DNA from 4 places in the Paenibacillus sp. JJ1722 genome. Region 1 is predicted to be linked to each of the others. Evidence: riboswitches for the same ligand, from Rfam matches in the RefSeq annotation. Region 1 holds a riboswitch; each other region holds the start of a gene.

Region 1 (3,262 bases):
CCCGACACCCTTGCCGCCAAAAATGACGTTTAGCATCATTTCTCCCAAAGCAGCCATGCCACCCAGTGGGGTTAGTGTATCATGCATATTATTGACCGAACCTGTCGTTGCCGCTGTTGTGACCGCAGTGAATAAAGCCGATTGTCCAATGCCGAAACGAACCTCTTTCCCTTCCATGCTTCCTTGAGAAGCATCCACACCCAGTGTCTGGATTAACGGGTTACCTGTCTTTTCAGACACGTACGTAATAGATAGAAAAATAAGAAACAATACCATCATGGAGCTAAAAATAATCCAGCCCTGCTTACGATTACGGGCAAACAGTCCAAAGGTATACGGCAACGAAGCCGGCATTACCCACATTGCCAAAATTTCCAGCACGTTCGTCCAAGGACTTGGATTTTCAAAAGGATGCGCAGAGTTAGCTCCCGCATAACCGCCTCCATTCGTCCCCAAATGCTTGATGGACTCCAGAGAAGCAATGGGCCCCATAGAAATCTGCTGCTGTGTTCCGCTCAGCGTCGTAAGATCCGCCGTAGGCTGTAGCGTCTGTGGTACCTTCAATCCAACCAGCACCAGCGTAAGCACAAAGGCCAGCGGCAGGAAAATCCTTATAATGGCTTTAATAAAATCTTGAAAGAAATTGCCCATCCCTTCACCGCGCCGCGTCAATCCTCTCATAAAAGCCGCAGCAACCGCAAAACCGGAAGCAGCCGAAGTGAACATCATCATCGTGACGAACGCCATCTGTGTCAGATACGTAAGCCCGCTTTCTCCGCTATAATGTTGGAGATTCGTATTCGTCATAAAGCTGATTACCGTATTAAAAGCTAGTGATGCTTCCATATTACTGTTTCCAGCCGGATTACCGGGAAGCATTCCCTGTAAACGCAACAGCAAGTAGCTGATCGCCACAAGCACGACATTCGTTGCAATGAAACTCATAACATACGTAGTCCAACGCATGCTCTCCAGCTTCTTCAATCCTACTATCTTATAAATCAGCTTTTCTGTTCCGCCAAAAATCCGATCCGTCCGATTGGGTTCATTCGAGAATACATGATACATATAGGTGCCCACTGGCTTTACCAAGAGCAGCAATATGACGATCACAATTCCAATTTGAAGCAGCTCCATCCTTTATTCCTCCTTCAAAATGCTCCTGCGTTTGGAACAACAGACCTGCTTCCAGAGCACCAAACGTGTGCACACGTTTGCGAAAACCTGCTACCTATGATGCTTAATATTCAGATCTGTTGTTCCCGCCCGCTCTATCCCCTATAGCTGATTAGAACTTTTCAGGGTTCAGGAGTGCGTAGATTAAATACATAAACACAATAGCCGTAAGTCCAAGTATAACGATCATCCTCTTCGTCCTCCTTTAGAGGTCTGCGCATCACACCAGCGTACAAACAGCAGTATCACTCCATAACTCACAGCCATGACGAGCAGCATGTATATATCCATCATGTTTATACCCTCCGTATCGGTCCTCAGATCGCCATTCTTATTTGATCATAAAATCATAAAACAACTATGTTATAAGTGCTTATCCGTTCAGCAGAAAACCCACCTCTCCGTTCAATGTGTAGATCACATGATCCGCTCCCAATCCCCGATAAATTCCTTGTGGATTACAGCCGTGCGTAATAACATAGATCGATTCCGATGTTAGCGGCCGACATATTTGCAGGAAACGGCACGTCAGATTCAAGCTGTTCTCGAACAAATACACACTACCAATTTCTTTTTTTGGAAAATTCCATTTTCCTGCTTGCATGGTATTGATGCGGACAATGTGCTCCACACCCATTTTTTTGAGCTGTCGTTCCTCCTGGGCGCTATTCGTGAGAACTGCAAACGCCAATTTTTTGAAAATAAGCAATTTCACAAAACTTCTGCCCGCTTCATTCGGTGCAGTGACAATAATTAACCGACCTTCCATCAGTAGCTCCTCTCCCGGTATAAAAAGACAACAAAAAGAAGCCGAAGGAAAAAGGCTTTCCTCCGGCTTCTTACATATCCATGATAAAATAAACCATGGCTGCACACGGCGGTTTGTTGCCTCTCCCTGTACGCTTACGAGGTTAGCTGTCGGATTCGGACGTGAGAGTCGCCCTATTTCTGGCACTTGACCTGAAAATTCACCCCATGAGACACACGGCTTCCGAAGCCGTACAATCTCGATTGGTTCCCCCGCTTTTGCAACTGCAAAATTCAGCGCTATAGACATTTCGTTGTTGCTTCATTCAAGTTAATTTGAAATTACGTCTTGAATCATACACCCGCGCATGGAAGACTGTAAAGCTCAACTGCGGGGTTATAAATCGGCCTTTAGAGCCTAGGATATTAATAATAGCGCTTACAATGCAACTATGCTTCTCACAGCTCCTTCAATCTCTGTTTTTCATCCCTTTTCGAAAATGACAAGCATGTCAATATTGGCGTAGGGTAGGGCGTTTTTGGCCTTTTTTTGTAAAAAGAGAAGAAAATACGCTATATGTACCAGCTAAACACCGATTGAACCCGCTTTTATAAGAAGAAACACCTTAATTCGCTCCATTTGCGGTGCGATTTACTGTTTTGAACAAAATACGATTTTACAGCGGCTAAAGGCTTGATACAGCTTTTCAAAACTTGCAACCTCGATTTTAATTGCTTACAATTTAATTGCTGAATATTGAATAAGGAGAGATACTATGACCGTTTATGAATATGATGCGCACACCCTGCAAGGGAAACAAATTCCGTTATCCACATATGAAGGGAACGTTCTGCTTATCGTGAACACTGCCAGCAAATGTGGGTTAACCCCCCAATACAAAGCGCTACAAGAGCTATATGACCAGTACCATGAACAGGGGCTCGAAATTTTGGGATTTCCCAGCAACCAATTTGCCAAACAAGAGCCAGGTTCCAGCGAGGAGATTTCCGAGTTTTGCCAGATCAATTATGGTGTTACCTTTCCGATGTTCGCCAAGACAGATGTCAATGGCGATCAAGCGCACCCCTTATTTCGTTACCTGACCCAAACTGCTCCGGGGGTATTAGGGTCCAAAGCGATCAAATGGAATTTTACTAAATTCTTAATTACACGAGAAGGTAACGTATTTAAGCGCTATGCACCGCAAACCACTCCAGATAAGCTGGCGGGAGATATAGAGAAGCTTTTGCAGCAAAACTGACATCCTTCTTTATCACAGTTAATAAATGACCTATTGTCTACCGTTGCTTCTGTGGCTAAAGGATATAACGAAAAATG
Region 2 (3,262 bases), 1.5 Mb from region 1:
TATTCTGATCAATCAAGAAATTTTGTCCCAAACTCTTTTTGAACGAAAAACCGTGCCGTTGAATAATGTCCTTCGTACGCCGCGGTGTTGCTATATCTTGAATCCCTGTCATACGGATATCACAATCCTTCACTTTCAATTTGTGCCAGCGCCCCGGCAAATTCCTCGCGGCTGATCTGAAATACAGAGAGCCGTTTATGTAGCTGCTTTCCGTTACAATAACCAATACCCAGCACATTCCCTAAGGCCATACGGCGTGCAGCAGCATTGGGGTGGGTGATGAGTCCAGCATCAATCAGGTCCGCCCACTCAATCAGCGGGTCGGCGCCTTCCACTGTCGTATGGACCCGTGCAAGAGCGTGTCTGATCGCTTCCGGTGAGGCATTCTCCACGCCAATATCTCCTTTGCGCGTCGCTTCTGCCTCGGGTATAAAGGCCTGCTTGCAGCCGGGTACCTTGGAAGCGATAATCTTACGGATGCGCTCCCCTGCATGATCGGGATCGGTTAAAATGATGACCCCCCGCCGCTCCTGCGCCAATGCAATTTTACGCAGCGTCATTTTATTAATGGCGGAGCCGCCAGTTTCTATCGTATCCGCTTCAACAGCGCGGCGAATGGCCACCGTATCATCCCGGCCCTCTACCACGATCACTTCCTTGATCATTTGCGTTTCCCTCCACTGCTACACAGCAAGCTATATTTATCTTTCCCTGCTTTTGAAAACAAAATAAGAAGAGGATATCCTCTTCTTAGCATGGCATAACTATGTTGTTAATACTATCGCATTGCCCTCAACATACACAACCTGTTTTAGTTGATTTCAGGCTTTACCGGTCCGATAACATAAACGGTTTTACCGTGCTTACGACCAAATTGGTTGGCTCGGCTCAAACTCTCATAATACACATCGATTTTGTGGCCTTTAATCGCGCCACCGGTATCCTCCGCACGGCGGAAGCCCACCCCTTCGATATACACCCACCAGCCGATTGGAATTACACTCGGATCGACCGCGATGGTGCGTCCTTCCGTGACACGTGCGCCGGATGCAGTACGTGTACCGATACCTGGCTCCTGTGAGGAATACGCCGTCATGGAGACATTTTGTAAAACTTTGCTATATTTAAAATTGACGCCTGCTTTACGGACAGCACTGCCCGAACTAACCGTTGTTGCCTTAACCGCATCATTGGGACCGACGGAAGCAGCCAGAACGACCGGTTTTTTCTTCGTTCCTACTGCAATGACTTTATCCACACGGTTCTGTGCAACTTCCTTGTTAACCAGCTGTTTGGATACCAACTTTCCATCATGATATACCTTTTGAACGTGCTGGACGACCACACCCGATTTGCCGCTTTGAATGACCCGATTATCGCCTTTATAAAGACTCGGATCGGCCGTTTTGATGACCTGATAAGGCACCTGTTTTTTCTGTTCGACCTGCTGTTTCTTCACACGGACGATTTTTATGTCCATGTTAGACGAAACAGAGGCATCCAACGCAGGATAAACTTTATCCGTTGATGATAATTTATAGCCCGAGGTACGAATGGCACCTTCTACTGTATTTTCTGTTGTGTACAGCTTTTTCGTCTCATTGCCTGAAGATACTTTGACTTGATTGGCACGTTTAATGACTACGCGATCGCCATCCTGTATTGCTCCATTTAGCGGCATGGAAACTGTATCATGCGGCTGAAGTGAAATGGAATGCTCGCTCAGCAAATCTTGAAGCTTGGATTCCCGGGTTTCTACCGCAGACGCCTTGCCATCGATGACAAAAAAGACTTGTTTTTTAGATTGCGTGTACATCAGAATTGAAATCATAATCGTTAGCGCGATTAGAAAAATAGCAACCAAAGCAGCCTGGCGCACATTCTCTTGCTTCCAACGCAATACGTAAGACATGCTGGATGAGCGTGACTCATGGGTATCCTTTTTTTGGAAAATGCCCATTTCCTCCGTCCTCCTTACATAGCCCGCCGTCTGGAGTAAGACATAGTTGAGATTTGACGTGACTATAACAGATTTTCTACAAGACAAGCCCAAACTGCGACTGTCCTGCACCATGTACCCGTCTTCGCGGCATGCTGTCCTCCCCTGTTTAACCACAGTATGATGACAGATTTTCTTTTATTCACAACAAAAAAAGCCAGAGAAAGAGACTAGAGAGCTCTTTCGTGGCTTCCGGCATGTGTGAATATGCGGGAAAACTCATGCACGAGATGGCTTCTCTCTTGTTACGCTTACGGGGTTAGCTGTCGGGTTCGGACGTAGAGAGTCGCCCTAGCTTGGGTCAACCGCTCATGGCGGTCGCCTTCACATTCACCCCGAAGACCCAGAAAGAAATCGAAATACGGCTCCTCCACCTATTCAATCCCATCCGGGGAAAGAATTTCGGTCGAGCCGGCTGGCGGAAGAGACGTTCCCTTCTTGCACATATGCCGGACGTACTGTAAGCCATATCGGTTCCCCCGTTCCCTGTAAAAGGGACTCAGCGAGACTGGTTCATGAAATGACTTGTTGATGTTTACATTCAAACAACAATTCACTGAAAAGATGATATCCTGTTTCTATGCATGTTGTAAAGCAGGTTTCAAGTACATTTTTTAAAATATTCGGTTAAAATATTGTAATATTCTCGAGTTTCCTGCAACAAATTCATGATTAGCTTCGTCTATCTCTTTATTTTGATCGATTTCTTCACTTTTTCATTGAATGTCAAATCGTTCCAGGGCATTTTGGGTCGTTATTGACACTAATTCCTCCACTGTAATCCCTTTGATTTGGGCTGCAGCCTCTGCTACCAGTCTCACATGTGCAGACTCATTTCGCTTCCCACGAAACGGATGAGGCGTCAGATAGGGAGCATCAGTTTCAATGAGCAGACGGTCCAGCGGCACCTGTGCGAGCACCTCTTTTGGCTGCTTGGCATTTTTGAACGTTATTGGACCACCGAAGGAAAGGTGAAATCCCATATCCAGCACCATTTTGGCTGTCTCCCAGCTACCCGAAAAGGAGTGCATGACTCCTCCAATCTCACTCGCTTTTTCCTCGCGCAATATCCTAACAATATCTTCATGTGCATCCCGGTTATGAATAACAATGGGCATTTTGAGCTCACGAGCCAGACCAATTTGATTTCGAAACACCCGATGCTGCACATCCTTCGGTGATGTATCCCAATAATAATCCAGACCGATCTCTCCGATGGCTACAACCTTTTTATGACTGCATAACGATGCAATCCATTCTAGA
Region 3 (3,262 bases), 1.7 Mb from region 1:
CTATACTCATCCGGATTTTAGGAAGGCCACACCAGAACGCTTTCGCAACCAGATTACAAAAACAGAACGTATTTTACAAGCCAGCGCAGGTTTTCGCCCCAAGTTGATTCGTCCACCCTACGGTGAAATCACGGAGCCTCAAATCCAGTGGGCACGTCGTCATGGCTACATGATTGTCAATTGGAATGTAGACTCTCTCGACTGGAAGGGACTAAGTAAAACACAAATTCAGCGCAATGTGATCCCAGCTACTGGGCCTGGCTCTATTATTTTAATGCACGCAGGTGGAGGTCAAAGTTCCAACTTGCAAGGCACTGTCCAAGCTCTGCCGGGTCTAATTCACTCTCTAAAAGCTAAGGGCTACAAATTTGTGACAGTCCCCCGGCTACTCCACACATCGGAACAGAAATAACCATATGTTTAGGATTGAGCTACAAGCTAAAGCAACGTAAAAAGGCTGTCTTACCAGCAGAAGTTTTCTGCTCGTCAAGACAGCCTTTTTTATGGATAGGACCTGATAAGAGTCTGACCCAGTTATATGCGGTAGGATACAGGCATTAAGTTTACATAATATATATTATGTTTAATTAAACCGTATATACGTATAATGCTATTTATCAATAACGTACAGCTTCACATTTTGAAATCCAAAGTCGTTCACAAATGATTTGTTGCCAGGAATAAAGATATCAATCCGTTTTCCTGTAATGGCGCTGCCCTGATCGCGAGCGACAGCTACAAAAGAATGATCCGGCAAACCTGGGTGGGAATAGCCTGTAACCAGCACTTTCGTGCCCATCGGAATGACGTTCGGGTCTACCGCAATTGTACCTAGTTTAAGCGGATTGCCGTAGTAGTCCACTGCTCCCCATTTACCATTCTCATCGGCTGCGGCAGAATACGCAGTAGCCTTAACGTCAACTATTTTGCTATAGTTAAATGTTTTGCCCCACGCTTCAATCGTTGGCCCCTCATTCGCTGGTGCTTTCTCCGTAAGAAGCTGCGGCTTCGAATCCGAAGCTACATTCACACTTTTTTCACCAGGTACCTTAATTTGCAGACCTGCATATATATTGTTAGAGGCAATGTTTGGGTTCGCCTTCGTCAGCTCGTCCACTGATACTCCATAACGTTGAGCAAGCAAAAAGAAGGTATCGCCATCTTTGGCAGTATGAAGCGAAGCAGCATCCGCTACTCCAGCTGTCTGTGCCAGCCCTGCAATGGCTGCGGCAAGCACCGCAAATTTCATGGTTTTTCCAATATGTTTTAGATGTTTCAAAGATATGTACCTCCTCTGTTATGCCTGCGAAGTTAGCTGTCGGATTCGGACTCAGGAGAAGCCCTATGCTTGTGCAATTCACCCCTAGGCATATTCCATATCGTCTTATGACGTTTCGGAAAGACTGCCGTTGTTACGTCCCCCGCACTTCCCATAGTTTGGGCCCAGCATTCAGCGTTTGTCATAACCGCATGCTGTCCCGGTAAGTTTTGGCTTACTGCATAATATCACAATTTTGTAACCTTATCCGCATGAAAATGTTGGGAACCTTGAACATCATACTATAATCGTTACAATTTTGCCACCAAGAAATCGATATTTGTTACGAAAATATGGTGAAATGGTGACAAAAAAAGAAAAAGCCCTCCGTCAAACGGAGGGCTTTTTTATAGCTCATATCAGCACTTTCTTACAATACTTTGGCAAGAAAATCACGGGTGCGATCATGGCTTGGAGTACCAAATACCTGCTCTGGTGTACCTTGTTCCACAATTTGACCGTTATCCATAAAGATGATTCGATCGCCTACCTCGCGGGCAAAGCCCATTTCATGCGTCACGATTACCATGGTCATGCCGCCTTCGGCGAGCTTCTTCATTACATCCAGAACCTCTCCAACCATTTCAGGGTCCAATGCAGAAGTCGGCTCATCGAACAGCATTACGTGCGGCTGCATGGCCAAAGCACGCGCAATCGCAATACGTTGCTTCTGACCACCGGATAGCTGGTTCGGATAGGTATTCTTCTTATCCTCAAGCCCTACGGTACGCAGGAGTTCTAGCGCAATTTTTTCCGCTTCCTTCCCTGACTGTCTTCTAACCTGCGTTGGTGCAAGCGTCAGGTTCTGCAACACTGTTTTATGCGGGAACAGATTAAAATGCTGGAACACCATCCCCATCTTCTCCCGGGTTACATTAATATTATGACCACGAGCTGTAATCGGCTCGCCCTCAAACAAAATCTCCCCGTCCGTAGGCTGTTCTAGCAGATTCATGCAACGTAAAAACGTACTCTTCCCCGAACCGCTGGGACCGATGATGACGACGACTTCACCTTTGGCGATATCTATATCAATGCCTTTTAAAATCTCATTCTTGCCGAACGATTTACGCAGTTGTTTAACGGTGATCACTGGCTCTCAACTTCCTTTCCCATAAACCCAGCAGCTTAGACAAGCTGAATGTCATTACAAAATAAATAGCGGCTGCGATTACGAACGGACTTAATCCTTCGTAGGTAATGTTCTTAATGACCTGGGCCTGATACATAATATCCACCATCCCAATGGTCGAAATAATGGATGATTCTTTAATGATCGTAATAAACTCATTACCGATAGCAGGCAAAATAGATTTAAACGCTTGCGGCAAAATGACATGACGCATAGCTTTGCCTCGTCCCATACCCAATGAACGGGCAGCCTCCATCTGTCCACGGTCTACTGCCTGGATACCTGCACGGAAAATTTCAGCCAGATATGCCGAGCTATTCAGAGACAATGTGATTATACCAGACTGGAGTGGAGTAAAATTGACACCCAGCGTCAAAGCAACCCCGTAGTGAATAATCATGAGTTGCACCAGCATAGGTGTGCCACGCAGTATCTCTACATAAGTGGTACCTAACCACTCAATGATGCGTACTCCACTCATACGTAGCAAGGATATGATCAGACCAATGATGAATCCGAACAGTACTCCGAGCGCAGACAGCAACAAGGTGTAGCCGATACCCGTAGCGTATAAACTGCGGTATTTCCAAAAAATATCTACAATGTTATTAGAAGAAACCTGACGATCCGCAGAAAGTGCACTCGCTTCCGTGGAAAACTTCTCAATCGACCCGTCTGCTTTCAGGCGAGCCAACGTTTTATTTACAGAAGCAAGCAATTCTGCATTCCCTTTACGGATACCCACAGCTGTTTCTGCTCCCGCATCCTCAGGCACAGCCTTGGCAAGGGTTACGGTACCGTCTAACGTGTAT
Region 4 (3,262 bases), 2.8 Mb from region 1:
CGAGCTTCAAGTCCGACGGCTTAAAGCCAAAGCGCTTGACCCATACTGCGGCCGCCTGCTCCTTGGCTTCAAGCGTCATGCCGTCCTCAGCTACACGTATAAGCCTGTTACGTGCTTCTTCATCCGTAGAAATATCAGCCTGTGTGTAATTGGTACTGGAGGTGATCCGTTTAAAGCTAACGACCTTCCCAGTGGATAAATCCACATGAATTTGCAGTTTGCTTTTCGCTGAGGATTCAGGCAGATCAACCCGAAAGGTTTCGTAAGGGTAATTTTTCTTCCATGTACGGTCGTACTGTTGAAGCAGTTTTTCTCTAGATAAATAACCGTACAAATCTGTTTCGGCCTGATAGGTCACGACAGGCTCCTCTGGCTGTGATTCAGTATAGCCCAACTCGGAGCGGGCAAAGTCCAATGCGTGTATGACCGCTTCTTGTTTGCTGATGACCTTTGCGTTCATTACTGATTCTGGACTCGGATTGCTAAGCGAGGGAATAAGCAATTGAAAGATAAAAAAGCAAATCAGGCCAATCCCGCCCAGCAAGCCTAATTTTTTGAAGTTGGCCGTGAGCACGACCGGTTTCCCGATAGGATTCATGAGTTTCCTCCTTAATCTGTAAATAAGAACATCCATTAAAGATATCATACTGCACAGGTTCCCGCCAACAGACCAGCGATATTCATGAAAATAGAGTGAAAGCACTTTAAAGTTCTAATAAAATAAGATAAGCTGCGATTAAACGATGCCCATTCGCAAAATAAAGCCAATTTCACGTTTTTTCGGCGAAATCGATTTTGTGATCTGGATATAGAAGGATTATAATCTTGAGGCAATGCCTATGAAATACATAGGTAATGATATACAGTTGAGCCGAATTTCTATGGGAAAACGGGGGAACCATGTTACTGGGGTGAATTTTACAGCCGATCCTGCTGGATTGGATGTGTAAATAGGGCATACTGTGCTGCCCGAATCCGTCAGCTAACCTCGTAGGCTATGAGCAGGAACCAAGTCAGGCACTCGGTTTTCCGGTGTCTATTTTTGTGTGTATAAAAGTGTTTGGATTGGTTAGACCGCTGCGGGTGCAGATTATTCTTCCGATTGCTGTTATCCCCGGATTTTTTGATTGTATAACCCCTTTAATGGTTAAAATCCGGAGATAAAGGCAAACGCTTCGCTTCTTCAGAACAATTCTGCTCCCTTCGCTGCTGCCCGCCAATAGCACAGGGGGCAGAGTAGTGCTTGACATGCATTCTTCCTGTATTCAGGGAATGCTAATTATAGTTACTAAAGGTTTGGAAAAATCAAAAAAATTAGGGGCAACGACGATCGGAAGATCAAATGGAACGCGTAGCGGGCTTACACCGTATTAAATCACTGTTTTTATAGTTTTAAGGATTAGGAGAGAAGTGATGAATAGATGAATCCCAATGCAAGCTGGCTCCGGCTTTCTCCACCGCAGATATTCGTTGCGGGCTTTGCCATTATCATTCTAATAGGTAGTTTATTGTTAATGCTGCCGATCTCCAATACAACAGGAAAGCCACTTGCGTTTATAGACGCTTTGTTTACTGCCGCTTCCGCGACCTGTGTTACAGGGCTTGTCGTAAAGGATACGGGGACCTTTTTTACAACCTTTGGTCAAGTTGTTATCGTTGCGCTCATTCAGATCGGCGGCCTGGGCTTTATGACTATGGCTACCTTGATCGCGCTGGTGTTCAAACGTCGGATTTCCTTACGGGAGCGCCTCATTTTACAGGAAGCGATGAATCAGACCTCTGTCGAAGGAATTGTCGGATTGATTCGTAAGGTGCTGCTGTACTCGCTGGTCATTGAGGGCGTATGTGCTGCAATATTTGCGATTCGCTGGGCGTTTGATATGCCTGTAGGCAGGGCGATTTATTTTGGGATTTGGCATGCCATCTCCATGTTTAACAATGCTGGTTTTGACTTATTCGGGCACTTTCGCAGCCTGACAGGTTATGTATATGATCCGATTGTTAATTTTACAGCTATGTTCCTGATTATTTCAGGCGGCATTGGTTTTGTAGTGATGTCGGATCTGGCAGAATATCGCAAGCGCAAGAGACTGTCCTTGCATACTAAGGTGGTACTCAGCATGACGGGCGCTATGATTGTAGTCGGCACGCTCGTGATTTTTGTATTTGAGTTTACGAATCCAAAGACTCTTGGCTCGCTTGATTGGGGGGGGAAACTGCTGGGATCTTTATTCCAGTCCGTAACCCCTCGTACCGCAGGTGCCAATACACTGGACATTGCAGGCTTGCGGCAGGCTACGCAGTTTTTTATCATCATACTCATGTTTATCGGGGCTTCTCCTGGCTCTACTGGAGGCGGGATTAAGACCACAACATTCGCGCTGCTCATTGGAGCCGTGATTTCGATGCTACGGGGGCGTGAAGATATTGTGCTGTTCAGGTACCGACTTGCGCAGGGACGAATTTACAAGGCTTTGACCATTACACTGCTGGGGCTGCTGTTCGTGATCGGGGTGACCATGATTTTGTCGGCAACCGAAGATCATCATTTTTTGATGATCTTGTTCGAGACGGTGTCTGCGTTTGGTACGGTGGGGCTGTCGATAGGGCTTACACCTGATTTGACAGTCATAGGCAAGCTGGTGATTACCCTGACGATGTTTGCAGGTAGACTGGGGCCACTCACGCTAGCTTATGCACTGGGGCCGAAAAAGGGTAAAGAATTATATCGTCATCCGGAAGGCAAAATGATTATAGGATGAATCATTTCATATTCATTTCGTTGGTTTAATTATTTCAGGATTTTTGTAAAATCCTCATTTATGAAATTGATTCAGATAAGGGAGTTTTCGAGTAGATATGAAAACGCAGCAGTTTGTAGTTATTGGCTTGGGGCGGTTTGGCTCAAGCCTGGCTTTGCAATTGGTGGATATGGGGTGCGAGGTGCTAGGCATTGACCGGAATGAGGATGTGGTGGACAGTATGAGTGAGATGTTGACACATACTGTCGTGGCGGACGCTACCGATGAAGACTCATTGCGATCACTGGGCATCCGTAATTTCGATTGCGGCATTGTTGCTATTGGTGATGACATTCAGGTAAGCATCCTGACCGCCATTTTGCTGAAGGAGCTGGGTGTGAAAAAAGTCGTAGCCAAAGCCATATCTGTGCTGCACGGGCGTGCGTTAGAGAAGCTCGGTGTGGACCGGATCATTTATCCAGAACGGGATATGGGTATCCGGGTGGCTCATCAGCTAGTCA

What was found. Region 1 has a riboswitch for cyclic di-AMP ahead of ACM1ND_RS06865 (hypothetical protein). Riboswitches for the same ligand answer to the same signal wherever they lie in the genome.
Region 2: it holds a riboswitch for cyclic di-AMP, as region 1 does, so the genes downstream of both, ACM1ND_RS00140 (3D domain-containing protein) here and ACM1ND_RS06865 (hypothetical protein) in region 1, are expected to answer to the same signal.
Region 3: it holds a riboswitch for cyclic di-AMP, as region 1 does, so the genes downstream of both, ACM1ND_RS14355 (3D domain-containing protein) here and ACM1ND_RS06865 (hypothetical protein) in region 1, are expected to answer to the same signal.
Region 4: it holds a riboswitch for cyclic di-AMP, as region 1 does, so the genes downstream of both, ACM1ND_RS21620 (TrkH family potassium uptake protein) here and ACM1ND_RS06865 (hypothetical protein) in region 1, are expected to answer to the same signal.

Annotation. Positions count from the first base shown of each region.
Region 1 is NZ_CP182500.1:1,545,059-1,548,320, reverse strand. It holds gene kdpA (potassium-transporting ATPase subunit KdpA) at 1-1,137, opposite strand, end outside; gene ACM1ND_RS06870 (potassium-transporting ATPase subunit F) at 1,289-1,366, opposite strand; gene ACM1ND_RS06865 (hypothetical protein) at 1,550-1,945, opposite strand; cyclic di-AMP (ydaO/yuaA leader) riboswitch at 2,061-2,233, opposite strand; gene ACM1ND_RS06860 (glutathione peroxidase) at 2,700-3,185, shown strand.
Region 2 is NZ_CP182500.1:29,229-32,490, reverse strand. It holds gene rsmA (16S rRNA (adenine(1518)-N(6)/adenine(1519)-N(6))-dimethyltransferase RsmA) at 1-112, opposite strand, end outside; gene rnmV (ribonuclease M5) at 120-665, opposite strand; gene ACM1ND_RS00140 (3D domain-containing protein) at 812-1,960, opposite strand; cyclic di-AMP (ydaO/yuaA leader) riboswitch at 2,232-2,514, opposite strand; gene ACM1ND_RS00135 (TatD family hydrolase) at 2,716-3,262, opposite strand, start outside.
Region 3 is NZ_CP182500.1:3,273,830-3,277,091, forward strand. It holds gene ACM1ND_RS14350 (polysaccharide deacetylase family protein) at 1-412, shown strand, start outside; gene ACM1ND_RS14355 (3D domain-containing protein) at 611-1,279, opposite strand; cyclic di-AMP (ydaO/yuaA leader) riboswitch at 1,286-1,454, opposite strand; gene ACM1ND_RS14360 (amino acid ABC transporter ATP-binding protein) at 1,689-2,411, opposite strand; gene ACM1ND_RS14365 (ABC transporter substrate-binding protein/permease) at 2,398-3,262, opposite strand, start outside.
Region 4 is NZ_CP182500.1:4,862,064-4,865,325, reverse strand. It holds gene ACM1ND_RS21625 (CPBP family intramembrane glutamic endopeptidase) at 1-598, opposite strand, end outside; cyclic di-AMP (ydaO/yuaA leader) riboswitch at 860-1,012, shown strand; gene ACM1ND_RS21620 (TrkH family potassium uptake protein) at 1,422-2,762, shown strand; gene ACM1ND_RS21615 (potassium channel family protein) at 2,860-3,262, shown strand, end outside.